Regions from separate parts of the Priestia sp. J2 genome, predicted to be linked through region 2. Evidence: riboswitches for the same ligand, from Rfam matches in the RefSeq annotation. Region 2 holds a riboswitch; each other region holds the start of a gene.
The links. A riboswitch is a leader RNA that binds a small molecule or an ion and turns the genes downstream of it on or off. The one in region 2 is predicted to bind cobalamin.
Positions count from the first base shown of each region.

Region 1: it holds a riboswitch for cobalamin, as region 2 does, so the genes downstream of both, LJY09_RS01665 (HoxN/HupN/NixA family nickel/cobalt transporter) here and LJY09_RS14985 (cobyric acid synthase) in region 2, are expected to answer to the same signal.
Region 3: it holds a riboswitch for cobalamin, as region 2 does, so the genes downstream of both, nikA (nickel ABC transporter substrate-binding protein) here and LJY09_RS14985 (cobyric acid synthase) in region 2, are expected to answer to the same signal.
Region 4: it holds a riboswitch for cobalamin, as region 2 does, so the genes downstream of both, metE (5-methyltetrahydropteroyltriglutamate--homocysteine S-methyltransferase) here and LJY09_RS14985 (cobyric acid synthase) in region 2, are expected to answer to the same signal.

Region 1 covers NZ_CP086208.1:302,716-310,841, reverse strand. The annotation lists gene LJY09_RS01680 (type 1 glutamine amidotransferase domain-containing protein) at 46-570, opposite strand; gene LJY09_RS01675 (DoxX family protein) at 873-1,295, shown strand; gene LJY09_RS01670 (M20 family metallopeptidase) at 1,363-2,526, opposite strand; gene LJY09_RS01665 (HoxN/HupN/NixA family nickel/cobalt transporter) at 2,758-3,555, opposite strand; cobalamin riboswitch at 3,688-3,871, opposite strand; gene LJY09_RS01660 (organic hydroperoxide resistance protein) at 3,977-4,396, opposite strand; gene LJY09_RS01655 (undecaprenyl-diphosphatase) at 4,548-5,141, opposite strand; gene LJY09_RS01650 (response regulator transcription factor) at 5,332-6,024, shown strand; gene LJY09_RS01645 (HAMP domain-containing sensor histidine kinase) at 6,028-7,374, shown strand; gene LJY09_RS01640 (PepSY domain-containing protein) at 7,447-8,022, shown strand.
Region 2 covers NZ_CP086208.1:2,957,842-2,965,967, forward strand. The annotation lists gene LJY09_RS14980 (FecCD family ABC transporter permease) at 1-837, opposite strand, end outside; gene LJY09_RS14985 (cobyric acid synthase) at 1,043-2,569, opposite strand; cobalamin riboswitch at 2,661-2,841, opposite strand; gene LJY09_RS14990 (YdcF family protein) at 2,989-3,552, shown strand; gene LJY09_RS14995 (APC family permease) at 3,611-5,182, opposite strand; gene LJY09_RS15000 (nitroreductase family protein) at 5,607-6,254, opposite strand; gene LJY09_RS15005 (hypothetical protein) at 6,511-6,684, opposite strand; gene LJY09_RS15010 (SDR family oxidoreductase) at 6,821-7,570, opposite strand; gene LJY09_RS15015 (DHH family phosphoesterase) at 7,592-8,126, opposite strand, start outside.
Region 3 covers NZ_CP086208.1:480,881-489,006, forward strand. The annotation lists gene LJY09_RS02555 (hypothetical protein) at 265-714, shown strand; gene LJY09_RS02560 (hypothetical protein) at 784-1,029, shown strand; gene LJY09_RS02565 (hypothetical protein) at 1,057-1,404, shown strand; gene LJY09_RS02570 (MFS transporter) at 1,461-1,994, opposite strand; gene rluF (23S rRNA pseudouridine(2604) synthase RluF) at 2,271-2,987, shown strand; gene LJY09_RS02580 (TRM11 family SAM-dependent methyltransferase) at 3,025-3,978, opposite strand; gene LJY09_RS02585 (hypothetical protein) at 4,239-4,397, shown strand; gene LJY09_RS02590 (tautomerase family protein) at 4,565-4,954, shown strand; gene ftsZ (cell division protein FtsZ) at 5,314-6,318, shown strand; cobalamin riboswitch at 6,321-6,511, shown strand; gene nikA (nickel ABC transporter substrate-binding protein) at 6,655-8,126, shown strand, end outside.
Region 4 covers NZ_CP086208.1:3,423,760-3,431,885, forward strand. The annotation lists gene LJY09_RS17690 (helix-turn-helix transcriptional regulator) at 29-229, opposite strand; gene LJY09_RS17695 (GNAT family N-acetyltransferase) at 711-1,211, opposite strand; gene LJY09_RS17700 (acetate uptake transporter) at 1,331-1,948, opposite strand; gene metE (5-methyltetrahydropteroyltriglutamate--homocysteine S-methyltransferase) at 2,091-4,385, opposite strand; cobalamin riboswitch at 4,535-4,724, opposite strand; SAM riboswitch class I at 4,804-4,914, opposite strand; gene LJY09_RS17710 (hypothetical protein) at 4,995-5,246, opposite strand; gene LJY09_RS17715 (hypothetical protein) at 5,505-5,675, opposite strand; gene LJY09_RS17720 (metallophosphoesterase family protein) at 5,833-6,708, opposite strand; gene LJY09_RS17725 (hypothetical protein) at 6,855-7,103, opposite strand; gene LJY09_RS17730 (sugar porter family MFS transporter) at 7,247-8,126, opposite strand, start outside.

The sequences.
Region 1 (8,126 bases), 2.4 Mb from region 2:
GAATCTTATAAAAAAGCCAAAACCAATATGGTTTCGGCTTTTTTCTTATTGCTCTGCTAGTACATCAGCAAATGCTTTTGCATAAGGAGGAAGGTCTGGCGGACGGCGGCTTGAAATGATGTGGCCGTCGATTACGACTGCTTCATCATGCCAAATAGCTCCCGCATTTTCCATATCATCTTTGATTCCTGGCGTACTTGTTACGTTTCGGCCATCTAAGATTTTTGCAGAGATTAATACCCATCCTGCATGGCAGATTTGGCCGATTGGCTTTTGCTGTTCATCCATATGACGAACCATTTCAATTACTTCAGGGTAGCGGCGCAGTTTATCCGGCGCCCAGCCTCCAGGTACTAAAATAGCGTCATATTCAGCTGGATCAACATCTTTAAATGCATAGTCCGATACGGCTGGAACACCGTATTTCCCCATGTACGTTTCGTTTGCTTTTTCTCCAACTAAATGTACTTCTGCTCCTTCTTCGCGAAGACGCATCACTGGATACCATAGTTCTAGATCTTCAAAGTCTGCACTAACAAGCGCAATAACTCTTTTATTTTCTAAGCGCATCGTAACACCTCCGCCATCAGTATAGCATGTTGGAGAATAAGATTGAAAATAAGGAACTAAATTGTACATAATTAAAGGATTTTTCAAGTGCCCTTCAGAAATTTTTTGTATGCCAAATGATCTAATTTTATATTTTTACTTGACTGGGAACAAACATCACACTACAATGTGTAGTGTGATGTTCATAATGTTGTAAAATTATCCAAATAAGAAAGACTTTATTTAATTGCTACATTTCTTTTTACGGGCTTTTACACTACATAATGTAGTGTTTTTCAAATACACTTAAAGGAGGAAGTAAAGTGAATAAAAACGTCGAAATTGGATCGCTTATTATTCGTTTAGTATTAGGTTTTACATTTTTAGTACACGGCTTTCAAAAATGGCAAGGGGGAATTGAAAATACAGTAGGCTTCTTCGATAGCTTAGGAATCCCTGGTTTCATGGCATATATTGTGGCAACAATTGAACTTGTAGGTGGGGTTCTGATTATTCTTGGTCTAGCAACAAGAGTCGTAGCTGCTTTATTTGTGGCAGTTATGCTTGGCGCTATTTTTACAGCCAAGCTTAAAAGCGGATTCGTTGGCGGGTTTGAGTTTGATATTGCCTTAATTGCCATGTCTGCTCACTTATTTGTTGCAGGAAGCCAGTTCCTTGCTCTTGATAAAGTGGTATTTAAAAAGAAAGAAACTGCTTTTTCTCTTCAAGAAGAAAGCAGTAAATAAAAAAGAAAGCTTATACTCTCCCAATATAAGCTTTCAGGTTAGTCCCGCCGTTTGAGGCGGGCTTTTTTTATATTTGAAGCAGCAAATTCGCAAATAAAGAAGAACGCTCGGACAACGTATCAATTTGAATATGTTCATATTCTGCATGTATTCCTTTTCCGCATGCTCCTAATCCATCCAACGTGGGAATGCCAATAGCCGCTGTAAAATTGCCATCACTTCCGCCTCCAACAGCTGCTTCTTCTAATTTCATACCCAGTTTGGCCGCAATTGACTGAGCGCATTCAAATAACTCTTCCGTTTGTTTAGACTTAACCATTGGAGGACGATTCATGCCTCCTGTTACTTCAATCTTAATCCCTTTTAAAATGGGCGTTAAATTCAAAATAATATCCGTCATACGTTTTGCTTCTTCTTCTGTAGAAACACGTAAATCCACGTGCGCTTCTGCATATTCCGGCACTACATTTGTACCGCTGCCTCCGGTAAATGTCCCAACGTTCACCGTTGTACCTTTTTCATAATCGGTTAAGCTCTGCAGAAAAATCACTTGGCGCGCTAGCTCTTCAATAGCATTGATTCCTTCTTTGTGGTGATTACCAGCGTGGGCTGCTCGTCCCCACACCTTTACGGTGAAAATCCCCGCTCCTTTGCGCGACGTTTTTAACGCACCTGAACCCGCCACCGCAGGTTCTGCTACTAGCACTGCTTCACTTCTTTGTGCTTCTTCTTCTATATATTTTTTAGAGGAAATTGATCCAATCTCTTCATCTGAATTGCAAAAAAACACAATTTTTTTATCCAGCGATAAGCCAAGCTCTTGAATCGCTTTAATCGCCCATATAGATTGTATAATGCCGCCTTTCATATCTAAAATTCCCGGACCATAAAGCTTGTTTCCTTCTGTTCTTAGACTCAGCCTTCCCTTTTCCCATACCGTGTCAAAGTGACCGATAATTAAAAGCTGCTTCTCTCCTTCTCCAATCGTAAATTTCAAGTGGTTTCCTACTTCTTTTTCTTCTATGATTTCATACCCTACGCCTAAACGCTTCTGAAACAGCTGCGTTAAATACATTCCACACTGATCCACTAACTCTTTACTGTAGGACGGTGATTCTTTTTTCACAAATCCAACTAAATCTTCGAGCATCTCTTGTTCATGTTCTTTTAAATAACTAAATACGCTTTGTTCTACCATTACCTGACTCAAATCAATTCCTCCTCCAAACAACCCCTGCTGCTTGTGCATTCATTGCTTTTATTTATCGTACGTATGAGTATGTTCTACGTTTCACATAACGACCTTAAATTATCCTTAATTATAATGGTTTTCAGACAATTTTCCATCCTTAAAATACAGATAATACTTTAACTTATTCATAACCGACCGAAAATAGCCATAAACTTCAACAAATTTATACAAAAAAGCTTCAATCTTCAACAGATTAAAGCTTTCATTTTATTAATTGACATTTATTTTGATATTTTTCCCTTTTGACTTCACACTTACAAATACAAACATAGACACTAAAAAAATAAACAAAATAACGCCAACCATTTCAAAGTTTACTTCGGCCCATGGATTAAAGAAAGTGAATGCTAAGTAGAAGGACACCCCATATGCGAGGATAACAATAACCCAGCCCATCAAGCGGGAAGCAGATTGCCCAAACTTACTCGATTCATTCACCATTTTATGTACAATCAGTGAATCGATTGTATCTGTCAGCATCATACCAAACATAAATACTAGTCCTAATAAAAGCGGCGTATATTTGCCTGCGTTCCCTACAGCTAGAGACCACACGGCCGTTTGACTGACCGTTTCAGCTGCTAGGGCAAACAGCGCTCCTACAAGAATAATTAAAAAAGGATTCGTTGTTCCTTTTGCGATTTTCGGAATAAACTTCCCTTTTAACCCGCTCACCTGAAACTCTTCTTCTTTGTTTTTAGTTCGAAGCAAATGATATGTGTTTAATGTCCCAATCAGAAAGAGAGAGATGATAGATACCCAAGATGCAAAATGATCGAAATATGCTGGAAACGTAAAATTCTTCATCACTACGCCCAGCACCCCGGCCGTGACGGCCACCATTCCTCCATGACCGAGTGAAAACAGCGTTCCGACCCACGGGGCAAAACGGCTGCCCATTCGCCAATTATATCGGGTCTGGCCATCAATAAAAGCTAAGTGATCTGCATCTAATCCGTGCCTGATTCCTAATAAAAAGACAAGTAAAAAAACTGATAAACCTTCCATTTCCTACACTCCTTTTTTTAAAATAAAACGTAAAAAAGCCTCAATTCTATAGAAATTGAGGATGTGTCGGCATATGAAAATAAACAGTAATTGCTCACTGCGTACCTTGATACACCGCCTCTTTCCTAGAAGAGTCAAGTGTACAGAATAGGTAGGTCTCCTGGCTTGAGATCATCATTTTCTACCGCCTTCCCCGTTTTGAGTGACGATAAGATAGAAAACTCCCTGCTTACAGTGGCTGGACCGCTCGAGATTTGCACTCGATTCCCTGTTACCTCTTACGCTATGTAAGAGCACCTAAACTGTGCGAATGATTCATTTTCTTCCTCATTATACTAGTACTCCTTACAAATGAATAGAGAAAATTCAAATAAAAAAGCCCTGCTAAGCTTTACATGCTTAACAGGGCTTTTTAAAGCAATTAAACTACTTCTACCGTTACGTCTACGTTGCCGCTGATTGCTTTTGAATACGGGCAGTATGAGTGGGCTAGGTCTACATATTTTTTAGCTGTTTCTAAATCTAAGCCTTCGATATGAGCTTCAAGCGCTACAGCAATTTTTACTCCTTGATCAGCTTTATCTGGAAGCAGCTGAACCGTAGCTTTTACTTCACTGCTTTTAATTTCTACGTTATGTTTTTTCAACATAAATTCTAACGCACTGTTGAAACAAGCACTGTATCCAGCTGCAAATAGCTGCTCTGGGTTTGTTGCTGTTGTTGCTTCTCCACCAAGCGCTGGAGGTGTTGCAACGTCTAAATTAAAGATATTATCTAAAGAATGAACTTCTCCTGTTCTTCCACCTGTGTTAACGACTGTCGTTTCATATAAAGCTTTCATGTATAAATCTCTCCTCTTTTTTAGTAATTTTATTAAAATTTTTTATTTATCGTTTCTGCAATTTAATTGTACACAATTTAATTTTAAAAAACAAGTGTTAAATACATTAAAAATTTCCCAATAAAAAAAGCCGCGTATATGCGACTTTTTCTTAATAATATTGAGACTGTTCGTCATAAGCTGATTTTCGAAAAATAGACAAGTTGGTAATAGCCCTCATCAGTTTCGTATTAAAAATAACATAATGAATAAACAGCGCCAGCACGCAGCCTAGAATAGCTCCTGTTAACACATCGAATGGATAGTGAACGCCAACCCATACGCGTGAAAATGCAATGAGTGCACCCATGACAACCCACATGCGCCCTGAACGTTTGAAATGCAGCCAGATGGTAAAAGTGATAACTAATGCAGATGTAGCATGATCGCTTGGAAATGAAGAATTCGCGGCGTGATCAATAAGCTGATTCACGTGGTGAGAGATAAACGGACGATCTCGATAAGCAAATAAACTAATCACTTTATTGATAATGACTCCTGTGGCACAAGCACATAAAGCTTGAAATGCTACAACACGGCTGCCGTTTTTATTAATAAGTAAAAACAAGCCGAGTAAAACAATAAGTACATACTGGGCATAATCTGCAAAGAATACCATTAGCGAATCTACAAACTTCACATGCGAGGCATACTGATTCACCGCATGGAAAATGGTATAGTCTACTGAATTAATAGCTGATAACATAATCGAAATCCTTTCTTATTTTTAAATGTCATTAGCTATCTTATCAGTTTCTTGGGAAAATGAACATTATTTCTCGGGCTATTATTGATATATTTAGTAAATAACCATTGATTTCCTTATCATTTATACACCCCGAATCTCTCCATGCTATAATGTACGCAACTATACATAGACACAAGGGGGAATTTTTTTGAGTAAAGGCAGAATTTTAATTGTAGAAGATGAACGCAAAATTGCTCGTTTGATTCAGCTCGAGCTTGAACACGAAGGGTACGAAACGGGCATGGCTTATACAGGGACAGAAGGATTGGCAGAGTTTCAAGCACATGATTGGGATTTGCTGCTTTTAGATGTGATGCTTCCTGAATTGAGCGGACTCGAAGTACTGCGTCGCATTCGAGCAAACGATGATCAGACGCCCGTTATCTTATTAACCGCTCGAGACGCCCTTCCTGATAAGGTAAGCGGACTAGATTTAGGAGCGAACGATTACATTACAAAGCCCTTTCAAATTGAGGAGCTTTTTGCACGTATCCGCGTCTGGCTTCGCCATCCTGCATCAGCATCTCCTGCTGAAAAAGAAGCAGATACTCTGCAGCTAGGAACTTTAGTTGTGAATGAAAAAACGCGAGAAGTCACGCGTGAAAATGAAGCTATTGAGCTGACTCCTAAAGAATATGATTTGCTTGTCTATATGCTTCAAAACAACAATCAAGTGCTAAGCTTTGAACAGCTTCTTACAAACGTGTGGGGATTTGATTACTACGGCGACACGAATATTGTATACGTATACATTCGTTATTTGCGCAAAAAAATTGATGCTCCATTTTCAACACCCTACATTCAAACAGTGCGGGGCGTTGGCTATATGCTTAAGGAGTAGCTCATGAAACTGCAAACAAAGATTATCCTTACATCAACTGTGCTGCTTTTTATTCTGCTAGTGATTGCGAACAGCTCGATTTACTTCATTTTCAAGAAAACCATGGAAGACAATGCAATTGAACGTTTGCAAGCAGAAACAAGCAACGTAACACATGGTCTAAAACAAACAAGTTCGACGGTTAAACAAGCCAATTTGCTTCGTGCCTATTTGCCTCCTAACGGAATGATTCGTATTTTGCCTAAATCAGGGAGGCCTTTAGTTGTATCGGTTACTGATCAAACGAAAGAGCTTCAGGACTTATCCTATTCTTATTATTCAAATGAACAAACAACCATCAAAGAAGACGACGGCCACCTATACGCAATTTCGCATACTCCGGTCATTTGGACGAACGGTGAAGTCGTTTCTTTAGAAGTCACGGAACAACTCGAAGACGTGGAACAATCTTTACAGACGTTAAAATTCATCTTGCTTATTGCCTCTCTTGTTATATTAATTCCGACCATATTTGCCGGACGGCTTTTAAGTAAAATCATTTTGCGGCCTATCAAATCTCTTATTCATACTATGGAAGAAATTCAAGTGTCTCGCACATTCAAAAAAATCGCTCTCTCTTCCTCTTCTAAAGATGAGTTAGATCAAATGGCCAACACCTTCAATAATATGATGGATTTATTAGAGGAAAACTATAAAAAGCAAGAGCAGTTCGTATCCGATGCTTCTCATGAATTAAAAACACCCCTGACCGTGGTAGAAAGCTATGCCAATATGCTAAAACGATGGGGGATGAAGCGTCCAGATATTTTAGAAGAAGCCATCGAAGCCATTCACTCTGAGTCTTTACGCATGAAACAGCTTACGTCTCAAATGCTGGTGCTTGCGAAAGATGAGTCGCAGTGGGAGCTTCACATGGAACACGTAGATGCGGCGGCCGTCTGTAACCAAACAATCAAGCATCTAGAACAAGCTTTTGAACGAACCATTTATTTAAATATAAAAACGGATCATCCCGTCGTAACAGCGGATGAAAAACGCTTAAAGCAGCTGCTGTACATCCTCTTAGATAATGCCATTAAATATAGTGAAAAAGCGGTAGAGGTAACCATAACAAGAAGCGAAAGCTTTATGATTACGGTCACAGATCAAGGAATTGGTATTCCAAAAGAAGATTTATCAAACGTGTATGAACGCTTTTTTCGCGTAGATAAAGCAAGAAATCGAGAAACCGGTGGTTCAGGGCTTGGGTTATCCATTGCTCGAAAGATTGTAGAAGCCCATAGCGGACGTATTGAGATTAGCAGCGATGAAGGCAAAGGGACATCCGTAACGGTTTGCTTTCCTCTTTGATTTCTCACCGTTTCTTAGAGATTTTTAAGAATTGCCTGCTATACTATTTTTCATAATACTGGAGGTGAATGTATGAAGAAAACGGTGCTTTTTATACTTATCTTTCTTGCTGTTGGTTCAGCTTGCTTTTATGGAATAGCAAAAGCAATGAATCGATCTGATACCATTTTATCCGAGTCTGAAATCAGCCGTATGATTCAGCAGAAATATGGCGGCACAATTGAAAATGCAAGCTTTTCTCAAAAAGATGATGAACCGATTTATCTAATTACTTTGCTTAAAGGTGATATTCCATACCACATCACAGTAAATGGAGAAAATGGAGAAGTCCAGTCATTAATCAAACAAAAAGTAGAGAAACAAACGTCTACTCAAACTAAAAATGATACAGAAAAAGAACAAAAAAAGAGCGAGCAGCCACCCGTTTCTCCTACATCCGACGAGCCTCTCATTTCAATGGAACAAGCAAGAGATATTGCTTTACAAAAAGTAAAAGGAACGTTTTCCTCAGTTGAAATAGAAGAGGAAGAAGGCCAAACCTTCTACGAAGTCGAAATTGATCAGTCTAAAACAAGAGAAGCTAAAGTAATGATAAACGCTTACTCTGGGCATGTAGATTCCATCACCTACGAAAATGACGACGACTAAAAGTACAGCGGAAAGCTGTGCTTTTTTTATACACCTTTATTTATTTCTAAGAAAATTTTAAACTTCTTCTTCTTTTCCTTTAAAGTTCATGGGCTAATATAGTC
Region 2 (8,126 bases):
AACTAAGCCAACAAATCCAATTGCCCCAGATACTGATACCGCAGCCCCGGTTAATACGGATGCACCTATTAAAATCATTCTTTTTTTCTTCTTTACGTCTATCCCCATAAATTGAGCGGATTGATCGCCAAATGCTAAGCCGTTCAGCTCTTTCACATGTAACAGCAGCATAATCGTACCGACTAAAAAGAACGGCCCTAAAATTTGAATATGCGACCATCCTCTCATTGATACGCTTCCCATTAGCCAATATAAAACCTGCCTTACATCTTCTTCAGGAGAAAGAGCTACAATTAATGAAATAAGCGCGCTCATAAAGGATGATAAAATAATCCCCGCTAAGATGATGGTTTCATTGGCCAAATTGCCGCTTGCGAGTTTCGTAATACCAAAAACTAAAAGAAGAGTAATAAAACCAGATACGATGCCGACTACAGGCAGCGTGAAGATAGACAAACCAAAAATACTCCAGTGAAAATAAATTGCCATGACAGAGCCAAGGGTTGCACCTGAGGAAACTCCGATCGTGTAAGGATCCGCAAGAGAGTTTCTTAATAGCCCTTGAAAGGCAGCCCCTGCTATTGAAAGCGAAGCTCCTACTAAAAATGCCACCAGTACTCTTGGAAAACGAATTTGCCAAATGATTAAATCCATGTTTTCCGGACCGTGATATAAGGATAGTCCGGTAAGGTGGCCAATAATAATTTTGATTGTATCTCCTACGGTTAACGAAACTGTACCAATAAATACTCCCATAATCACCGAAGTACATACAATAAATAAACTGACTATGTATAAAATAGATGCTTTGTTTAAAAAAATACGTTTAAAAATCAATACTTTCAGCTCCTCTAGGAAACGAGGCGTGATGTTTTACATTACATTAACCATTCATTTTCCTGTCCATAAACCATGTTTCCATCCTACATAGTATTGGAAACAATCATCTTTTATTTGTTACGAGTGCTAGACTGTTGAACTAGGCAACGTAGAATAGCGTACTAAAGTTCTCGGTGAAAAAACAAGCGAAAACCTCTACAAGCTACACTTTTTGTGCTTGCTCCGGGCTTTTATAGTTGTCTATTAAATGATACAGCTTTTCCATATCTACAGCTTCTCTCACATATGCTGCTGCTTTTGAAAAAGACTCCTCTTTTTGCAGGCGACTGTTGAATGTATCCGTAATAGGCGGCAATTTTTTATGTTTACGAATTTGATTAAGCAAAGCTCTGCGCAAAGCATCGTTATGAAACACATCATGAACATACGTGCCAATGATGTTGTCTTTAACCGTTCCTTCTTTTTGATCATCTACCACCGCAAAGGCTTCCGTCATGCTTTTAGAAATCGTCTTTCCCATATGAATTTCATAGCCTTCAATTGAAACCTTCTCACTCTCTAACTGAACATATCCAGAAACTCTTTCTGTTTTTTTGCTGGTTGTCATAACGGTTTCCACTGGAAGCAAACCCAGCCCTTTAATAGATTCAATCCGGGACTCTACTGCATCGGGGTCCGTAATTGTCTCGCCTAACATTTGATATCCCCCGCAGATGCCAATAACGTGAGCGTTCGTTGCGTTCAAGACTTGATTAATGGCTAGATCCAGGCCGCTTTCTTGTAAAAACTGCGCATCTTCAATCGTATTTTTGCTTCCTGGTAAAACAATTAAATCAGGCGTACCTAGTTGTGATGGCTTGGTTACAAGTCTCACATGACAGTCTTCTTCTAAGCTTAGAGGATCAATGTCCGTAAAATTTGAGATGCGAGGATACGAGATAACCGCAATATCGATTTCTTTTAACGGATTCACAAGCGTTGAGTAATTTCTGAGTGATAGCGAATCTTCAGCGTCAATTTCCACGTCGTGCATATAAGGAATCACTCCTAGTACCGGAACTCCCGTGTATTCTTCAAACCACTTCAACCCCGGTTTTAAAAGCTCTAAGTCTCCTCGGAATTTATTGATTAACACTCCAATTACTCTAGGTTTATGTTCATCTGGAAGCAATTGAAGAGTACCCACCAGACTCGCAAAAACCCCTCCTTTATCAATGTCTCCTACTAACACAACAGGGGCTTGGGCTATCTTTGCTACGCGCATATTTACCAGTTCCCGATCGTTCAAATTCACTTCAGCAGGACTTCCAGCACCTTCAATCACAATTCGATCATAATGATTGGCAAGCTCTTTATAAGACTCCGTGATAACGTTCAAACCTTCATTAAAAAATTCTTGCCGATACTGAAAAGCAAACATATTACGAAGCGGCTTTCCATGAACGACAATTTGAGATTCATGATCACGAGTTGGTTTAATTAAAATAGGATTCATATTGGTTGTTGCTTCTACTCCAGCCGCTTCAGCTTGAATTCCTTGCGCTCTTCCAATTTCTTTTCCATCCATTGTAATGTATGAATTAAGCGCCATATTTTGCGATTTAAACGGTGCAGTTTGATAGCCGTCTTCTTTAAAAATACGGCAAAACGCTGTAGCAATCATGCTTTTTCCAGCGTCTGAGTGCGTTCCTTGAATCATAAGAGGTTTTCCTTTTTTCACTTTTTCCACTCCCTATCACATAAAAAAACCTTAACTGTAAAAGTCAAGGTTTGGTCATGCGCTCATTAACACATTGTCTTGACTTATTTCTCCCACCGAAAAATAAGGGGTTTTTAAAAGCAGGTCTCCTGGCTTATGCTTCATTTTACTTCTGCATCCTTCCTAGTTTGACTAGTGGGTCTTTGCAGGTTCATCCACATTTACAGTAGCGGGGGCTGCACCGGATTTACACCGATTTCCCTATTATCCTCCTTAGAGGCACTTTTAAAATCATTTATTCTTTATTGTAACGAATTTTATAACCATTCACAATAACGATTTTCTTCTATTATTATATATTACTGTGTTTATACTTATTTGGGTCTCGTATGCTATAATAACAATTATTTTCCAAACATCTTATGAAATAGCTAGGAAGGTGCTCGTAGTTGAAGAAAAAAATCATTTATATCTTTATTAGTTTGCTTGTTCTTTATGCTGTAATCATGTCTTTTTGTATGTATCAAACCGCTCATCAGCCTGTTCCGCAAAAAGCAGATTATGTGCTCATTTTAGGTTCGAAAGTAGACGGAGATCAAATGTCTCCTAGTTTAAAAGAACGAGCAAAAACGGCTTTATCTTATTTAAAGACTCATAAACAAACAAAAGTTATCGTAACGGGTGGAAAAGGATCCGATGAAGAAATTTCTGAAGCAGAAGCAGCCTATCGTTTTCTACGAAAAGAAGGAATTAAAAAGAATCGAATGATAAAAGAGGATCAGTCAACTTCTACTTTTGAGAATTTCACTTTCACTAAAAAGAAAGTTGATATTCAACACAAAAAAGTCGTGCTTGTTAGCAGTGATTTTCATTTATTTCGCGCCTCTATTATTGCCAAGCGTCAAGGTTTTGACGTTTATCCTTTAGGTGCAAAGACACCAAATTCAATTAAACTTCAAGCCTACTTTCGTGAGTATGCTGCTATCTTAAAAACGTGGCTGTTTGATAAATAAATAGAGTACGCCCCTATACAAACGAAAAACACGGCATGAATTCATGCCGTGTTTTTTATTAATCATCCGTATCGATAACTGCTTTTGGCAAACCCGTGTATTTCGCCCAGTAGAAAATACCGATTGAAACAAGAGCAATTAAAATTAAGTCAAGCGGGTTGCTTAGCACACCTTGTCCTCCACCAAATGAGCCTAGGTAAGAGATAACAAGCATAATAATATAATAAGCAACTAGCCACCAAGCAGATTTAAGCTGCTGTGCAAATTTTACAACGTCAGTTGGTACGTATTTCTTAAATGCTACGTAGATAACAACCATTAGAAGCTGTGATCCTAGAAGCCAAGAAATTGTCGTCCATCCTGACCAATATACGATGTATGAACAGAAGATAAATGACACAGGAGCAATAACGCTCATGCCTTTTAATTTGAAAGGCTTTTTAAGGTCTTTTGCATTTACTCTGAATGCAGCAGCTGAAATTGGCGCAATCGCATAAGACAGAATAAGTGCTACTGAACATACGTTTACTAGCGCTTCCCAAGAAGGAAATGGCAGTGTCCAGAATACGGACATTCCAAACGATAGCCATAGTGACGCACGTGGAATTCCTGTTTTCTTATCTACTTTTGAGAAACGTTTAAATAGTGTTCCATTACGAGACCAAGCATAAACTAAACGAGAAGTTGTATTCATGAAGATGTTCCCGTTACCGCCTGGTGATAAAATAGCATCAAAAATAACAAGCGTTACTAACCAGCCAAGGCCTAAAATAAGTGCAATATCTTTAAATGGTAAAGAGAATTGCTCTTGAATTGTTCCCCATCCTCCTGATAGCATATCAGCCGGAATGTTACCAATGAACAATACTTGCAGTGCTGTGTAAATAATCGCTGAAAGTACAATACAGATAATGAGCGCGATTGGAATATTACGCTGCGGGTTTTTAACTTCACTGGCTACAGAAACAATAGGGTGAAGTCCTAGGTAAGCAAACATAACGCCACCTGTTGAAATGGCTGCTTGAATACCATTAAAACCAAACGGAGTAAAATCGCCAGTTGTAAAGTTAGCTGATTTAAAGTGATAAGCTAACACGACGATAATTGTAAGAGGAACCGCATATTTGAACACAGATATAATAACATTTGACTTAGCAAATGCTTTTACACTTACGTAGTTAATGATAAAAAATAGCGTTAATAACGCGAACTGAAATAACCAGCCGATTGTAGTAGGCGATTCAGAACCATGTTTAGTTAGACCAGGAAGCCAAAACGCAACATACTGACGTACAGCCGTTACCTCGATGGCAATCAAACTTGTGTAAGCAATAATGGTAATGAATGAAATTAAGTAACCCACTAAATGACCATGTGAGTAAACCGGATAACGGATAATTCCACCGGTACGCGGCAGCGCTGCTCCAAGTTCAGCATACACTAAACCGATAAGTAAAATAATGACTCCGCCAATCAGCCACGAAAAACTTCCGGCTGGACCAGCCTTTGACGCTACGTTACTAACCGCAAATAACCAGGCGGAACCAAAAATAGCTCCCATCCCAATTAACGTTAGGTCAAGTAACGATATTGATTTTTTAAACTTTCCTTGATTTCCTTGATCAGACATAATATCCTCCTTTAAAATTTCCACTCCACATATCTACGCCCTTGCGTCCGATATGGGATTCTTTACATCATCCTCCTCTTACTAAGACCTCACAAGTGGATATGTTAACAAATATTCTCTAAAAAACCAAGTTAAAAACTTTTTTTTTTGTAAAACATCGTTGAATTGCTTATGTATAGCGCATAAATTCCACAGAAGATTTGAGGACTACTCCTCTTATTTAACCGCATTTTTCTTAGGTTAAACATAAAAGAATATTCAAACTATTTACCGTAAAAAAGGGTCTGAGATATAACAAAATCAACCGCTAGAAGCAGCTACATACGCAACGCCTACGCTTGCCATACCAATAAAAAAATCCGAACGATGAATCGTTCGGATTTTGCTTCAACTAAAATAATTTTGTCCGTACCTCTTTTTTTGCTTATTTAAATACTTTTACACGTTCACTTAGTGGTTGAAATTCTTTTTCACCCGCTGGCGCCACGGGATTACCAAATGGCATTTGGGCAATTAATTTCCATGAACTCGGAATATTCCAAGCTGCTTTTACTTCATCGTCAATCAATGGATTGTAATGCTGCAATGTTGCTCCTAGGCCTTCGAGCTCAAGCGCTGTCCAAATCACATGCTGCAGCATGCCTGATGATTGGTTAGACCAAACCGGGAAATTTTCGCTGTAAGATGCGAACTGCTTTTGCAGCCCTTCAACTACTTCTTGATCTTCAAAGAAAAGAACTGTTCCATAGCCGCTTCCGAATAAGTTCATTTTTTGATCCGTATCTGAAAAATTTTCAGCTGGAACAATTTTACGAAGCGTTTCTCTCGTAATATTCCACACTTTATCATGCTGTTCGCCAAATAAAACGACTACGCGTGCGCTTTGGGAATTAAATGCTGAAGGAGTATGTTTCACCGCAAAGTTAATAATTTCTTCAATTTTTTCTTCTGACATTTTTACATTTTTATCAATTGCATAAATAGAACGTCGGTTTTTAATTGCTTCATAAAAATCTTTTCCAACCTGTTGTTGATCACTTGATTTATCAAATAATTTATCTAAAAAACCCATTTTCCACACTCCTAATTGTTTGTTTTTTTAAGCTTAAATTGCATGTTTATACCCTTCCCCCTGATAAAAGGAGATAAACAAGATATAATGAATTCTTATATCTCTAATTCGAGATATTAAACTAAAAAAATATTAATTGAAATTTAATTACTTTATGTAACTTACTTTACAATGATTATTATTACCTGTCAACAGAAAAATTATTTTTTTTTGTTGATCATCAAAAGAGGTTGAGACATAACGAAATGAATCCAATCTAAAATAAACAAATGGGATATATGAGCTGAACCGCTTTTGATACCGCAGTTGATTTCCGTGCACGACTTCGCTTTCCGCGGGCGGCCGCTGAGCCTCCTCGTAACTTGCGTTCCTGCGGGGTCTCATCTGTTCCGCTTTTTCCGCAGGAGTCTTCGTCGTGCCCTTCAATCAACTGCTAGAAGGAACGAAACAGGTGAAACCTACGTTCACCGTAATAAAAAAACGAACCGCTAATCAAAAATTTTGATCAAGGGTTCATTTTTTCACTTCGTCTAAAATATTTTTATCTCAGCCTTTTTTATAGATACTTAATGTTCATAAATCATCTTTCGCGTCATTCCCCCGTCTACTACGAGGTTAGCTCCTGTTACAAAATCATTTTCGACGTTTGTTAAGTACATACACGCTCTTGAGATATCCGCTGGCGTTCCTACCCGATTAGACGGATGCTGCGTATGATCGATTTCACGAAGGCCATCGTAGTCAGATGTCTCAATCCATCCTGGAGAAATAGCATTTACCGTGATGTTGTCATCACCAAGCGAAATGGCAAGTGCATGAGTTAAAGCAACGATTCCTCCTTTTGTAGCAGCATAGGCTTCTGTATCTGGTTCAGACATTGAAGCTCTTGTAGAAGCTAAGTTTACAATGGAGCCTCCGCTTTCGTTTTTCCTCATCACTTTAGCTGCTTCGCGAGAACATAGAAACACGCTGCGCAGGTTCGTATTGATAATGTCATCCCATTCATCAATGGTTAGCTCATACGGTGATTTCCAGCGAGAAACGCCTGCATTATTAATCAAAATATGTATCGTTCCATACGTACTGACCGTTTTTTCAACGAGATGTAAAATGTCGCTTTCTTTTCGGACGTCTGTTTTTACAAAAATGGCTTCTCCGCCTTGTCTTTGAATAGCTTCTGCGTGACGCTCGCCTTCGGTTTCGTCCACATCTGCCAATACCACTTTTGCTCCTTGTTTTGCGTATGCGCGTGATACATCTTTTCCTATTCCATTCGCAGCTCCCGTAACAACAACAACTAAATCTTTAAATGACATATCATCTCCTCCTTATACGCTTTATTCACTTTTTTCTTCGTCTTTAAACAAGTGATCCGTGACGAAAAGAGCAAATGTTTCAGCCGTTAACTTGCATCCAGAAGCTTTTGGATGACCCCCTCCTCCAAGGTGCCCAACAATTTCGGCTAAGTTGATTTCGTCTTTTACTGCACGGAAGCCAATCTTTTGGCGTCCCATGTCCACCATAACGGAAAAGTCGATATCTTCGTTTTCTAGACACAGTGCATTTCCTAGCTCAGACTGATATGTATCTGCAAATACAATGCCTACGTTGTACGCTGTTTTAGCAATTTCAACACTTTCTTTTATGATTTGTTTTTGCTTGTCGTAAATATATTTTTCAATCTTTTTTTCTTCTGCTTCTAGTAAAATTTCGTGTTTGTCCGTAAACGTAAATTCTTGATTTTCAGTATGGTACGATTCACGAAGCGTTTCTAGAATGGTCTCTTTAAATTCTTCATGCGGGATTAGATAATATAGGTGATTGAGGCGCTTTGCTTTCAAATTATTTTCATGAAACCAGTCCCACGTATCA
Region 3 (8,126 bases), 2.5 Mb from region 2:
CAATAGCGAGTATTCAATTAGATTATTTTGAAAGAAGACGTGACAAATCTCACAGCGCGTTCTTTTTTCTTTTGTTACGATATACATATAGTTGGCAAACTCCTTATCGAAAAGTTTTTCGCACAACAACACATTACCTATGCGTAGCAATTAAAAAAGCAGACCGACAAGGTTTGCTTTTTTAATTGTGTATTTTTACCATTAAATAACTTTTTTGAGTTATAATTGTAAAATAATCTTTGTTACGAGAGAGGGGATTATTTTTTGAATAGAAAGTTAGGAATTCTTGTTTTATTAGTGTTAGCTATCTTATTTGCCGGGTGTTCAAAAGAAGAAGACAACGTTCCTTTAAGAGAACTAGAAAAAATCCATATTAACGTCATCAAAGAACAAAAGATGAAGCAAGGGATTTCGTATGAATTGGAATTCGTAAACAAGAGCGATTTGACCATCAAACAAAACGACGTATTTTTATCGTATCCACTAAAAATAAAAAACGGTTATTCTGAAAATAAATTTAAGGTGTTAGCAGAAGGCAATAAGTTAAATATTAAGCCAAAACAAAAGGTAAAGTTGACTGCATTTCTTCCTTATAAAGGAATTAATAAAGAAGCGTTAGCTATTGATGAGCCTGACGTAAAGTGCATAGGATATTGGAATAAGATCGATGACTACCATCAATTTTCTTTTGGAGGATCTTTGAAGCGAGAATAATACATGGATTTGTTAAATGATGGAACTTATGAAGCGTGAAATCGTATATAAATCAAGGGAGAGATTTTATTGAAGAGATATGGACTATTTATCATTAGTTTCATCGTTTTCTTGGGTAGCTTTCAACTGCTATCAGGAATGATTCTTACGCTCTTATATGTTCCAGAAAGTTCGACTATGTGGAGCTCAATCGAAGGATTATCAAGTAAAGTAACGTTTGGCAGTTATTCTGGTAGCTTTGCTTTTATGATTCCCGCTGTAGCAGCTACAGCCGCTTTTTTTATCTCTAAAAAATGGGTTAGGAAAAGTGTATAAGAAACTAATAGCGGTGGTGAATAAACAGTGAATGTAGACACGGATAGATTAGTTAGCTTCTTTATTTTATGGGGAACACCCGCTGCTTTTAGTATAATAGAGTACTTTAAACTGAGTAAGACTGAAAAACAAGAAGCTATACGAGACTTAACATCATTAAAATCGATTATAACAACAGGCTTTATATTGATTGGGGGAGTGATGGCGAGTTTAGGTAGAGTATTATCGCTGCTGCCTCTCCACATTATAGGCACTTTTATTTTAGTCATTGGTGGTATCGCGGGCGCTATTGAAGCATGGAAAACAGAAAAAAAGAGAGGTATTATTATCCTTGTTTTCATAGTATCTATGATTGCTTTTACATTTGTAATATAAATTCTGCATGTAACAAGAGCTGCTCAAACCATGAGCAGCTCTTGTTAGTTTCTCACTTATTGCGTTTCAAGCTGCTGATCTTTTTTCTTTAATGTAAGAGCGAGCAGGAACGAAATGATAGCGAAAGCGATGGCTACATAATAGACGGTATGAACTCCGCTTGTCATACTTTTTATTTGTAACAGCGTTTTATTCGTTTCATTTGATTGTTGAATAAAGTGCTGAGAAGCCATAGTCATAATACTTGTATACAAAGCGGGTCCAATTGCGCCTGAAACTTGGTTAATCGTATTTGAAATGGCTGAACCGTGAGCGTGAAGCGGTTTAGGTACTTGATTTAAAGCAAGCGTCATTACGGGTCCTATGCTTAAACCTACGCCAATTGTAAAGGCAGCGTATAAAATAGCTGCGGTCATCGTGGTTGTTTCTCTTGAAATGGTAGTGAACAAACTTAAAATAAACGTTAACAGAATTAAACTTGTTAAAAGCAGCGGTTTAAATCCAATTTTATCAAACAAACTTCCTCCGACCATAGCTGTTAGAGCCAGCGTTACTCCTCCTGGAAGCATAAGAAAACCTGATGGTAGCAACTCTATACTGATCAGTCAATCCAGACGTTTAGGTCTTGTATAGGAGTGAAGATTGACGTTGGTTTGACAGGTGTAAGCATTGCTTGAAATGTTAAGAATAAGTTTACAAAGTATTTTGAGGCTATCCTTTTATTTCTGTTAAAAAAATATAGTCAAGTAATGAAATTAAAAGAAGACGAGAAGCGTATAGCATGTTACGATAGGGACGGTATAGAAATTGACACATATCGGTTTCTAATAGAAGAGACAAATTTTAAAATTTTTAAATGTAAGGTTGTGATTCACCTGAGACTGAATAAATTTATTAGTGAATCTGGCAAAGCGTCAAGACGCGGGGCAGATAAGTTAATTAGTGAAGGAAGAGTAACCGTTAATGGAAAGGTTGCAAAAATCGGAGATCAAGTTAAGCCTGGCGATGATATTCGAGTAAGCGGCCAACAGCTTCGGATTGCTCGAAATAATGTATATATTGCACTTAATAAACCAGTCGGCATTACAAGTACGAGTGAGAAAAAAGTAAAGGGAAACATCATTGACTTAGTCAATCACCCTTTGCGTATTCATCATGTCGGACGACTAGATAAGGATTCAGACGGCTTAATTTTACTTACAAATGACGGCGATATTATTAACGAAATTTTACGTGCAGAAAACAAGCATGAAAAAGAATATATTGTTGCAGTAGATAAGCCGATTACACCCGAGTTTATCAAAAACATGTCTGAGGGAGTAAAAATTTTAGGTACAAAAACGCTTCCTTGTAAAGTGACACAGCTGTCTAAGTACGAGTTTCAAATTATTTTAACACAGGGCTTAAATCGTCAAATTCGCCGTATGTGTGAAGTGCTCGGATATGAAGTATACCGACTTCAGCGTACGCGTATTATGAATATTCACTTAAACAACTTGCCTGTTGGGCAATGGAGAGATTTAACGAAAAAAGAGCGTACGCAGCTATTCAAAGAATTAGACTATGAACCTAAAGAGTGGTAAATCAAAAGACACCAGCCTGTTAGACTGGTGTCTTTTTTTATTCGCATACAACTACTTGTCTAGAAAATACGCTTTTGCGCGCTACGCAGCGATCTGAAATAGAAAAGCCAGCTTCATGAATCATATGGTCAATCGTGTCTACTGTAATTACGACTACTTTATCCGCAAAGCGGCGAGCGTGTTTTAAAATAGAAAGCTGATCTTCAGGCGTCGCGTGGGTGTAGAGATTGTAAGGCATGTCGATGATCGCTACGTCATAGTGAGTGGTAACATCCGAAATCGGTCCGGTTTTGACATCACCCTTTAAGCCGAAATGCGCAATATTTTCACGAGATCCGTCGGTCACAAGTGGGTTGATATCGCGTCCTACAATATCAATGCCCATTGAAAGAGCTTCTACGAGGACTGTACCAATACCACAGCATGGATCAATCGCTTTGATTCCTTCAGGCTTTGGAACGGCAATGTTAGCTACAGCTCTTGCAAGGCGGGTACTGAGTGCCGTAGAGTATTCACGCGGTTTCTTCAAATGATGCAGCCATACAGCTTCGCTTTTTTGATATTTTCCAAAATACCAGCGTCCTTCAAATGGAACAATTCCAAACAAATGGTCAGGGTTATGCAAGTCTGCTTCTGCTACAAAATGCCAACCCACATCACGTTCAATCGCACGCTGACCTTTATAGCTTATTTTTTGATCTTTTTCTAAGTCATTAATTTTCATAAAAATGAGTTTAAATGTTTGATCTCCAAGGTCAATATCTTCTACTTGTTTGCAAATATCTGCAAGGTCATCTGATTCATACATAATATCTAATCGCTCTTTGATAAAAGGGCTTCTGCTTGGATCAAGTTTAACGGCGCTTTTTATGATAGGTTTCTCAGTTTCAATTTCAAAAAGAGAGCGTCTCTCTAATTGACATAGTGAGAGTTCCTCTTCGCTGCATGCGTATGTGTAGATATACTGAGGCAGCTGCGTATGGTTATTCAATATCGTATCATCCTTTATCGTATCTAATTATCCTTCTTCTCAAACAATAGCGAGAAAAGAAGAGAAAAGCAACGAATTTAAATATATTTGGCTGTGAATACTAAATTGAAGCGCTACATAGTCCACTTATTTGACAAAACATGCTAAAATAACTGATGATAACCTGCATGTGCTGCTGTTTATACAAAAGAACTGGATCAAGGTTTCTCAAAAATCATTTATACACTGCTGACATTTTGATGAATAGGAGAGGCTACGTGATGTCTAAAAGTGATCATGAAAAGCAACAGATGAGTCGGGCTGATATGAAAAAACAAGCTAAAACATCCTCGCAAAACCTTGTGATGAACGTACTCATTGCCATTGTATCTGCATGTATTTTAGCTCTTATTATAAATATTTTTGTACTAATGAAATGAGCCGTTATGCTGCTCATTTCTTTTTATTAGGTTCAGCTTTTATTGAAGAGTTTGAGGTCTCTTTCACTAGAGAGCACATTGTGAATAGCGTATCTTTTTTTTACAAATGATAGTTGTGATATGATAAAGCAATAATACATTAGACAAAAAGCTGGAGGTTACTTAGTATGCCATTACTTAGATTTGATGTAATAGAAGGAAGAGACGAAAAAGAGTTAAAAACATTACTAGACGCTACTCATCGAGCGATGCTAGAAGCCTTTGGCGTCCCAGAACGCGATCGTTATCAAATTGTACATCAGCATCCTGCTCATGAAATGATTATTGAAGATACAGGTCTTGGCTTTGAGAGAAGCAAGGATTTGGTTATTATAAGTGTGACGAGCAAACAGCGAACAGAAGAGCAAAAACAAGCTCTTTACAAATTAATTGTAAAAGAGCTGGGAGAAAGCTGCGGAATTCAGCCAAGCGACATTATGATTTCAATTGTTGAAAACGGTAATGCTGACTGGAGCTTTGGTATGGGAGAAGCTCAATTCTTAACTGGGAAATTATAAAATGGTTTATTATCTAGAGAAGCCCTTATTTCTAAGGGCTTTTTCTCATTTTGTCTATAAAAATATTATTCTCTTAGTCACATCTTACTCAAAATTAAATACAGACATCTGTCAAATGAATGATACAATAAGCTTATATGCCGTTTTGAGTGGGAAAACCAAAAAAGAGTTCGGCGTACTAACTTCGGAACAACAATAATTTTACATAAAGATGTAAAGATTTAAAGGTTAAAAGAGAAATGTATAAAATCTGTAAAACAAAAGAACAGTTACGCGTTAAACATAGGAGTAAAAGGTTCTTCACGTGTTTTTTCGGATAATAAGAGAAAGTAATTTTGATCATTGAGGAGGAACTTAGAATGTTTGGATTTGATGGAGATGTATCGCCATTAGTGCGAATTAAAGTAATTGGAGTCGGCGGTGGAGGAAATAACACCGTTAACCGTATGATTGAACATGGTGTACAAGGGGTAGAATTTATCGCCGTTAATACGGATGCTCAGGCGCTTAATTTATCTAAAGCAGATGTGAAAATGCAGATTGGTGCGGCATTAACGCGAGGATTAGGTGCAGGAGCTAATCCAGAAGTAGGAAGAGAAGCTGCAGAAGAAAGCAGAGAGCAAATTCAAGAAGTACTGCAAGGCGCAGATATGGTATTCGTAACAGCTGGCATGGGGGGAGGCACTGGTACTGGAGCAGCTCCGGTTATTGCCCAAATTGCCCGTGAACTAAATGCTTTAACAATTGGAGTAGTTACTCGTCCTTTCAAGTTTGAAGGAAATAAACGTACCAAGCAAGCAGTAGGCGGTATTACTGCGATGAATGAATCGGTAGATACCCTTATTGTCATTCCAAACGACCGTTTGCTTGAAATCGTTGATAAAAAGACACCTATGCTTGAAGCATTCCGTGAAGCAGATAATGTTCTTCGCCAAGGTATTCAAGGTATTTCAGATTTAATCGCTGTTCCAGGGCTGATTAACCTTGACTTTGCTGATGTAAAAACAATTATGTCTAATCAAGGATTTGCGCTTATGGGTATCGGACGAGCTTCGGGATCAGATCGAGCAATTGAAGCAGCGAAAAAAGCGATTTCTAGTCCGCTGCTAGATGCATCGATTGATGGAGCAAGAGGCGTGCTGCTGAACATTACGAGCGGCAGCAGCCTGAGTCTTTACGAAGTACAGGAAGCAGCAGATATTGTCACGTCCGCTTCTGATCAGGACTTAAATATGATTTTTGGATCTGTGATTAATGAAGATTTAAAGGACGAAATGATGGTAACCGTTATTGCCACTGGATTTGATGATGAAGATATTTCACCATCAGCTTCCACTTCTAGAGTTTCAAGAGCACGCTACTAAATTAAATAACCAGCTTTTATGGTGGCAATTGTTTTTCAATTGCCTTAAAAGGGAATCCGGTGAAAATCCGGAGCGGTCCCGCCACTGTAACAAGGAGCCTTATGTCAAAAAGCCACTGTCTATTTAGAGACGGGAAGGCGGTATAAGGCAGTGACTTGAAGCCAGGAGACCTGCCATAAATCGCAGCACACAATAACCTACGAGGATAGGGAGGTGTTTTGGCAGAATCAAAAATACGATAAACAAGGGATACGTTTATCTGAATTTGTTGTGAAGGCAAGCACTTCTTTTTAGAAGTGCTTTTTTTGTGTATTAAAATAGAAGGTGGAAAAATGAATGATAAATAATAAAAAACTTGTATCTATGATATTTCTCATGTTACTTTGCCTCACTGCTTGCGCTCCTAATGAAGAGAGCGTAAGTATAAAAGAAAGAAAGAAAACGGATAAAAGTGTGACGTTTTTATTTAATTTTACATCTGCAACGCTTGATCCTCATACGGACGATAATTATACAGCAGTTCGTGGGGGAGTAGGGGAGACGCTTGTTAAAATCAACGACGATTTAAAAATAAAGCCTTGGCTTGCTGAAAAGTGGGAAACGAAAGATAACGGCCTTACATGGACATTTATGATAAGAAAGAACATCACGTTTCAAAACGGAAAAGCGCTGGATGCAAATGCCGTTAAGTCTTCTCTTCAAAGAACGATAGACCAAAGTTATGCGATGAAAAACGCTTTAAATATTAAAGAAATGAAAGCGAACAGTCATGCGCTGACAATTACATTAAAAGAACCAATGCCTAAATTTCCTTCTGAATTAGTGCATCCAAATACAGCTATTATAGATGTTAATGCTTCTAATATAGCTAAGAAGCCCATTGGTACGGGTCCATTTCGCGTCTTGTCTTTTGATCAAGGAAATCAAGTAAAATTAGAAAGATATGAAAATTATTGGGGTGGAAAAGTGAAATTGAAAAGTGCGATCTTTGGATTTAACGAAGATGCTAATGCGCGAGTTGCTGCTCTTCAATCTGGAACAGCCGATATTATTTATCGCCCGCCTTTAGAAAGCTTGGGCACTTTACAAACAGATCCGTCTTTTAAAGTAAGTGGAGTACCTAGTGTGCGCACCCATTTATTGCTTTACAATCAAACTAATGACGCATTAAAAGACGAAAATGTAAGAAAAGCTATCGATACCTTATTGAACCGAAAAGAAATTGTTAGCAGCATCATGAACAATCAAGCGGCAGCGGCTCGAGGTCCATTTTTACCCCAATTTCCTTTTGCTGATAGTACTGCTAATGAGCAAAGAGGTATGACATCTGCTAAAAAATATTTAGAGAAAGCAGGCTATCAAATCAAAAATGACAAAGCAATCAAAAATGGAAAGCCACTATCGCTCTCTCTTGTCACATATAGTTCTTTGCCAGAACTGCCTTTAATTGCTCAGCTTATACAGTCTAATGCCAAAGAGTTAGGAATTACTATTAAGATTCACCTAGTTGAAGATAGCGATGAATATGTAATGGCAAAAGATGATTGGGATTTAGCATTGTACAGCCTTATCACAGCACCTAGAGGAGATGCCAGCTATTATTTAAGTACGAACTATTTGCCCGGCGGTGGTTTAAATGCCAGCCGGATTAATGATGATACGCTAACAAAAATGATAGAACAGTTAAATTCAACAGTAGATGACGCAAAACGAGATCAGTTAGCCAAACAAGCAACCGCTTTGATTAATAGAAAAATGCTGACGTCATCGATTGTACATCCAAACATTGTTGTTGCTTATAATCAAAA
Region 4 (8,126 bases), 470 kb from region 2:
TGCTTCACATTACCTTTTTTTAACTAACTCATGATTTATGAAATAAAAACAGCTCATCTACTGTTGCTCCCAGTTCTTGGGCCAGCTGGAAAGCCAGCGCTAAGCTTGGATCATACTTATTGTTTTCAATTGCATTAATCGTTTGTCTCGATACGCCGCATACTTTCGCCAGTTCATCTTGAGACATCCGCTTAACTTTACGCAGTTCTTTAATTCGGTTTTCCACCATTCATCACTCATCTCTAAAATGTAAAAAACTTTTTACACCCATATCTTATATTATCTTCCTTGTTACTGTCAAATATGTTTGACAAATTAATGTCTCTTACCTACCTAAAAAAGAGATTGAGATATAACAAAATTAATTCAATCTAAAGACGAGCAAACGGGATAAATGATTGAGGATGAATCCCGCTGTTGCTTTCCGTGCAAGACTTCGCTTTCCGCGGACTAGGTGAGCCTTGACCTCCAACCAACCGCTAGAAGCAACGAAATAGATTAAGCACATGTTCATCATCACAATAAAAAAACCGAACGAATTTGATTCTTCATTAAGAATCTCAATTCATCGTTCGGATCTTCCTTCAACTAAAATACTTTTGTCCTGTCCACTTTTCCCTTATTTCTATATATTTGCTGAAACTAGTAAAAAAGCACAAATCCTTTAAAAGAAGCTTGTGCTTTTCCATTTCCTTATTTCTTTCTTAAAATTAAAGCTCCTTACTCATATTAAACCACTGCACGCCTGCATGCTGAGAATCAGCCAATCCTTGATTCACATATCCGTTTTTTTCGTAAAACGGAATCAATTCTTCTTTACACGTTAAAGTCACCGTTACGCGCTGTTTATTCCGTGCTTGTTTTTCAAACTCTTTTAGCAGCATACTGGCAATTCCTTTATGATGATGCTTGGGGTTTACAACGATACCTAAAATACTTTGATGACCACCTGTCTCAGGGTTCGAAATCGTTTTTTTAAACAAATCATCCGTAATAAACGGAGCTGAAATGACGGGTCCGTTCACATATCCAATTATTTCTTCATTTTCTTCAGCGATGATAAACGTATCAGTAATGGTTTTGATCCGTGTGATAAATGCATCTTTTGAGGCAGCTTCTTCAGGTGTAAAGCCTTTGTTTTCTAACGTAATTAATTGGTTTAAATCTTTTTCATCCACTTGTCTTATAATCATTGAAACGATTCCTTTCATTAAAAGCTACTATTCTCTTTCTCTCTTTCTACTATATATAAAAACGCACAAACAAAAAAGGATTGACCTCTGCATCATACAGAATTCAACCCTACTTCGCTGTTTAATGAACGTCTTGATTATTTAATAAATGCACCAAATGGCTTGCCCACCGGAAGCACAACTCGACCATAGTGAGTATTTAATACAGCCGCTGCAGATCCATAGAATGAAAACAAAGCGATTAATAGCTCTGACACTGCTGCTAGTAAATGCGTGTATTCATATGCCACACCAAATGTACTTAGCGATAATCCAATAAATAAGAAATCAATTAACACAAAAATAATAAATAATACTTTATGAGTGCCCATTGCTCCAACTGTCATAAAAACGCTGAAAATCAAATAGCCGACAAAAGCAAATGCTAGTTGCTTCGGATCCGCTTCTTTTGCGAGCGCTTCCCCAAATGCGCCAAGCTGAATAAGCCATGTCATAGCTACACCTAGCCAAAATAAACCGAAGGCACCAAAAGCAGTTGCGCCGAAGGTATTATTATGTTTGAAATCTTGCATAGACGCAATTAGCTGTCCTATCCCGCCTAAAAAAATTGCCCATGGCAATACCAATGAAACACCATCGGTTACCCCAAGCTTTTGAAACGATGCAACAAGTGTCACCATGGCAAGTCCGAATAGGCCTAGCGCTGATGGATCCGCTGTTACAATTTTAACGTGCTGCGTGCTGTTGTTACTCATGTTGTACCTCCCTGATTTTAAAAACACCTTTAAAAAGATACAAAAATCTACGGGAAGTGTCAATGGATATTTTTGGCCTTTAAAAAACCTATAAGACCAAGCAGTGTAGCGTTTACAGTGCTTGGTCTTTACTTTCTTGTTATTAAACGTTTTGTAATAAATTTTGTCTTGTTTGTTTTGCAGACTCAACCATCACTTTTAAAGCTTCAACCGTCTCGCTGATTCCTCTTGTTTTAAGGCCGCAGTCGGGATTAATCCAAAACAGTGCAGGGTCAAGCACCTTCAGAGCTCGGTCAATGTTTCGTGTCAGCTCTTCAAGCTTCGGTACGCGCGGACTGTGGATATCATATACGCCAAGTCCAATTCCCTGGTTATACGTATGTTTTTCAAACGCATAAATTAATTCACCGTGGCTTTTGGACGTTTCAATGGAAATCACGTCGGCATCAAGCGCTTTGATCGCATCAATAATCTCTTCGAACTCTGAATAGCACATATGCGTGTGAATTTGCGTCTCGTTTTGCACCGATACCGTGGCTAGTTTGAACGCATACACCGCCGCGTTCAAGTAGCTTTCCCAGTTTTCTCGTTTTAACGGCAGTCCTTCACGCAGCGCCGGTTCATCTACTTGAATCATTGAGATGCCCTGACTTTCAAGTGCTTCCACTTCTTTTCTAAGAGCAAGCGCAATTTGATTGGCCACGTCGTAGCGTGAGATATCATCACGTACAAACGACCAGTTTAAAATTGTAATTGGCCCCGTCAGCATTCCTTTAACAGGCTTATTGGTTAGAGACTGTGCGTAGACCGTTTCTTTGATTGTCATCGCCTGCTCGTACGAGACATCTCCGTAAATAAGCGGCGGCTTCACGCAGCGAGAACCGTATGATTGCACCCAGCCAAACTTCGTAAACTGAAAACCTCCTAATTTTTCACCGAAGTATTCAACCATGTCCGTGCGCTCAAACTCTCCGTGCACAAGGACATCTAAGCCGATGTTTTCTTGAATTTCAATCCATTTTTTGATTTCAGCGTTAATGTACGCTTCATATGCTTCATCGCTTAACTCTCCTTTACGCCACTTCAGACGCTCTTTTCGCACTTCTTTTGTTTGCGGAAAGCTTCCAATTGTTGTCGTTGGAAGAAGCGGCAGTTGAAATGCTTCTTGCTGAACGCGTTGACGTACGTCAAACGGCGCTTGGCGCTCCGCTTTATAGCTGTGCAGCTGCTTCAGCTCTTTTTGAACGTCTTGATGGTTTCGAAAAGATGATCCATTTAATGCTTGAATCGCTTGTTTGCTTACACTTATTTCTTTTTCAATTGCTTCTTTTCCTTGCTGCACCGCTTTTGTTAAAAGCGTGATTTCCTTCAGCTTTTCATCTGCAAAAGACAGCGCGTTTTTTAGAATTGGCTCAATGGTTTTTTCGCTTTTCACCGTGACAGGAACATGTAATAAACTTGATGAAGGCTGCAGAATCAAACGGTCTTTTGATACAGCTTCTTCAATTTCACTGATTGTTAAAAGCTGTTCGTCCAAGTTTTCACGCCAAATGTTTCGTCCGTCAATCACTCCTGCTGCCAGCACTTTATCAGTTGGAAAACCATATTTATTAAGCGCCGTGAGATTTTCGCCTCGGTCATGTACAAAATCCAATCCAATTCCGTGAACAGGAAGAGCAACTACTTCTTTATAGTAATCTACGCTGTCAAAGTACGTCTGCAAAATGACTTTTACATTCGGTGCTGCTTTTTTCAAAGCTTCATAGACTTCTTTATACAGTGCCAGGTCTTCTTTTGATAGCGTTGTAGCTAAAATCGGCTCATCTATTTGTACCCACTCGACCCCTTCTGCCTCCAGCTCCGCTAAGATTGTTGCATAAAGAGGAACAAACTGTTCAACTACTTTTTTAAACTCACTTTTTTTATATCCTTTTGACAGCTTCACAAATGTTACTGGACCTAAAATAACGGGTTTGCCTTTGATATTCAGCTTTTGTTTTGCTTCTTTGTAAAATTGAAGCGGACGATTTTCTACAAGGGCAGGCGTACATTCGTCAAGCTCTGGTACGATATAGTGATAATTTGTGTTAAACCATTTTGTCATCGTAGAGGCTACCGCACCTTTTGTTCCTCGGGCGATGTCAAAATACGTTTCAAGGGATACCGGGCCTCCGTTATATTCAAAGCGCTTTGGCACCAAACCAAACATAGCGGCTGTATCTAACACGTGATCGTATAAGCTAAAATCGCCGACTGGAATTAATTCAATTCCTGCGTCACGCTGTTTTTTCAGATGCCCAAGACGAAGAGCTTCAATTTCCTGAAGAAAGATATCTTTCTCTATCTTTCCTGCCCAAAACTGCTCAAGCGCTTTTTTCCATTCTCGTTTTTCACCAATTCTTGGATAACCTACATTTGAACTTTTTACACTGCTCATTTTTTCCACTCCCTATATATTTTTTTATCGCTAAACTAAAAAATCTCCCTTTTCGAAATGAAAAGAGAGATGATACGCATACTTAACTAAAGTTGAGATAGCCTGTTTTTCTCAACACGTATTCCTCACTCCTCTCTATATCCCGTAGAGCTTAAGTGCATACAACAGGCAGGTCTCCTGACTTAGGTTCATCGCTTCCTATCCCTTCCCATTTCAACATGAAACAGTGGTTAATAAGTTGCTCCCCATTACAGTGGCGGGACCGCGCCGGCTTTTCACCGGTCTTCCCTTTTAAGCTGCGTACATTCGTTACACAGCACCTGATGCATTTCTATGAAATTGTTCATTCAAAACATATTCACATAAAATAAAAAGCCTCTCTATCATGAATAGAGAGGCATAGTATCTATGAAATCCTCTCTTATTTTTCAAAGCTGTACGCTTTGCAGGATGTAGCACCTTTTTAACAAGATTGTTAAATGGTTGCCGGGCTTCACAGGGCCAGTCCCTCCGCCTCTCTCAATAAGAGTTTTAATTGTTTATAATATTTTGAATGTAGAGTCATCTTAACACCTTACATTTATGTTGTCAAAAGAAATTTCAAAAAAATTAGTTTTCAGGAGGCGTTGACGCTAATTTTTGCCTTAATAATTTGTAATCATCTTTTCGATGTGTTTCGATCAAGTCTTTTGCTCCTTGATGATACCCTGAAGAATAGATGTACTCTACCGCCGTTTCGATAAGCATTCTCTTTTCTTCCGCACATTCTCGGTCCATTAAAGGGAACAGTCTACCTAAAAGGTCATTTAAATCTTCCTTAATAAAACGATTGAGTCCTTCTTGCATCTTTTCGTTTGCCATGATAGCTCCTCCATTTGCTGTGTATGTTTTAAGCCTCTATAAACACGCATTTCACTGTGAATGTTAAGATAAAGTTAAGTCATTAAACAGTATATCAAGTGAATATTTTTCTTCAATTACATATGTAATACAAATATATGACAAATATAGAGAATATATCATCATTCACTATCTATTATAACGCTTGACTGGGCCTTCTGCTACAAGGTTTCGTACGGTTTTCCAAAAGAGGTTGAGACATAACCAAGTGAATCCAATCTAAAGGCAAATGGGATACATGAGCTGAATCGCTTGTGACACAGCAGTTGATTTCCGTACAAGACTTCGCTTTCCGCGGGCGGTCGCTGAGCCTCCTCGTCGCATAAGCTCCTGTGGGGTCTCACGTGTTCCGCTTTTCCCGCAGGAGTCTTCGTCTTGTGCTCCAATCACCTGCTAGAAAGACCTATACACATGAAATCTACGTTTACCCTAATAAAAAAATGAACCACTAATCAAGATGCTTGATTAGTGGTTCATTTTTCATTTCGCCTAAAACCCTTTTTTCCCAGCCTCTTTTTTTTGAACCTAGCTTTCTACTTTCTTGTTTTTACAAACAACTTCTTCGAGGTCGTCCAAAATCCTTCCAAAGAAGAGGTCCTAAAATGTCGTACCGGCTAACAAAAAACTCCGTAAAATTATAATTATTTAAAATTAAAGGCGGTTCAAAGTCAAGGGGAGCACCCGCGCCTCCTGATAATACAAAATCAGTACCTCTTCCAAGCGTAAACGACCCGTTTCTGTTTTTTCTAATAAACTGCTCGTCATACGCATGCACGTGGCTGACTAACACTTTTTTCACGCGATGTTCTTGAATTAAATCAAAAAATTCTTGACTTTGAGGAGTCGTTACAGGAAAACCTCCCAGGTCTGACCACCGGCCAATATTTGGCTGCGCATGCATGGCTACAACGGTATTACGAGGAGCATCCTCTAGCTGCTGCTCTAAATAATTCAGCTCTCTATCTGTAAATCCATATATTTTATTCTTGGGACTGATGATATTATTTAATGCGATGCACCGGAAGTTAAAGACAGGAATATCAATGACCCAGTGCACTTTTCCGATAGTGGCTCTGAAGTTTTCGAGGTTGCTTTCTTCAAGGTTTAATTCATCATGATTCCCTACGCATACAAACACGGGAATGTTTGGTGCTATTTTTTCGACAACTTTAACAAAGTGCTCCAAATACCTCTTTTCTCCTGTATACACGGTGTCTCCCCCATGAATAATGAACAGCGGATTCAATTCCACCGCCTTTTTTAACACAAGCTCAAATTCACCGCTCATCGTGTAACAATTATCGTTTGGTCCGTCACCTCTGCTGTCGCCCATAAAAACAAAGTTGAATGGATCTCTCGGATTTAATTGTTTAATTCTTTGCTTTAATAACTTTTCAGAACGTTCATGAAGCGTCAAATTCATCAACTAGTTAATCCCCTTATTACTAAATAAATTTAGTTAAAAGTAAACAAGCTTACTTATTTATATGGAAATTTGCTGATGAAGGTCACTATCTTCTTGTAAGAAGAACGCACATTTAAATTAGTTTCCATAGCCTATCTATTCTTTCATTTTGTTAAGCACGGATAGGACAACATAAAAGCTAGAATCTCAGTATCTATTAATAAGAGCTGGAGCATAATCCAAAGACGAGCAAAGGCCGACATGAGCTGAACCGCTTGTTGCCCCGCAGTTGATTTCCGTGCAAGGCTTCGCTTTCCGCGGGCGGCCGATGAGCCTCCTCGTCGCTTGTGCGCCTGCGGGGTCTCACCTGTTCCGCTTTTCCCGCAGGAGTCTTCGCCTTGCTCTCCAATCAACTGCTAGAAGAAATGAAACAGCTGAAACCTGCGTTCACCATAAAAAACGAACCACTAATCAAAGTGTTTGATTAGTGGTTAGTTTTTCACTTCAGCTAACATATTTTTATCTCAGCACCTTACATTTAAAACATTTACGACAATTAAACATATTTATTACGCTCAACGGGACTTAAAGAATTTCTTTCAGAACGAGCTGCCATGTCTGTTTCAATTTGCTCTAGGCTGCGCCCTTTGGTTTCGACAACAACAAAGCGTATGAAGAATAATCCGAGAACACAAATGATCCCAAATGTTGAAAAGATCACGCCTAAGCTAAACTGATCGGCTAAAATTGGAAACACAAGCCCTACTGCCAGCGATCCTGTCCAGTTAAAGGCAGATGAAATACCAGCACCGATTCCGCGTACAGAAAGCGGGAAAATTTCTCCTACAATGATCCACGTAAGCGGCGCCCAAGAAAACGCATAGCAAAGGATAAAGCAGCAAAGTGCAATTAACGTAACCCAGTTAACAACGGATTCATTAACGCCTACTGCTCCAAGAATAGCCGGTGTAAAAAAGGAAAGAGCCATTCCCGCTCCGCCAACCGTAAGAATGGTACGGCGGTTGAATTTATCAACAAACTGCAGAAAAATAAGTGTTGTCACAACGAAGATTACCCCAACAATAACCGTAAAACCAGCAGCTACCTGCGGCGCTAAACCAACTTGACGGGCAATGCTTGTTGCATAATAAACAATTGAGTTGGAGCCTTGAATCTGCTGAAAAGTTGCCATTCCGACACCGATAATTAAAGCTAAACGAAACTTTTTCTGAAACAGCTGTTTAATGCCTGATTGTTCATGCACAGCTACGCTTTGAATTTCAGATACTTCAGCTTCGACTTCCGCTGCTGAGGAACGAAGCGTGCGCAGTACTTCACGCGCTTTATCTGCCATTCCGTTTTTAATTAAGTAGCGAGGTGACTCTGGAAGCTTGATCATACCGATGCATAAGACGATTGCAAAAATACCGGCGCTG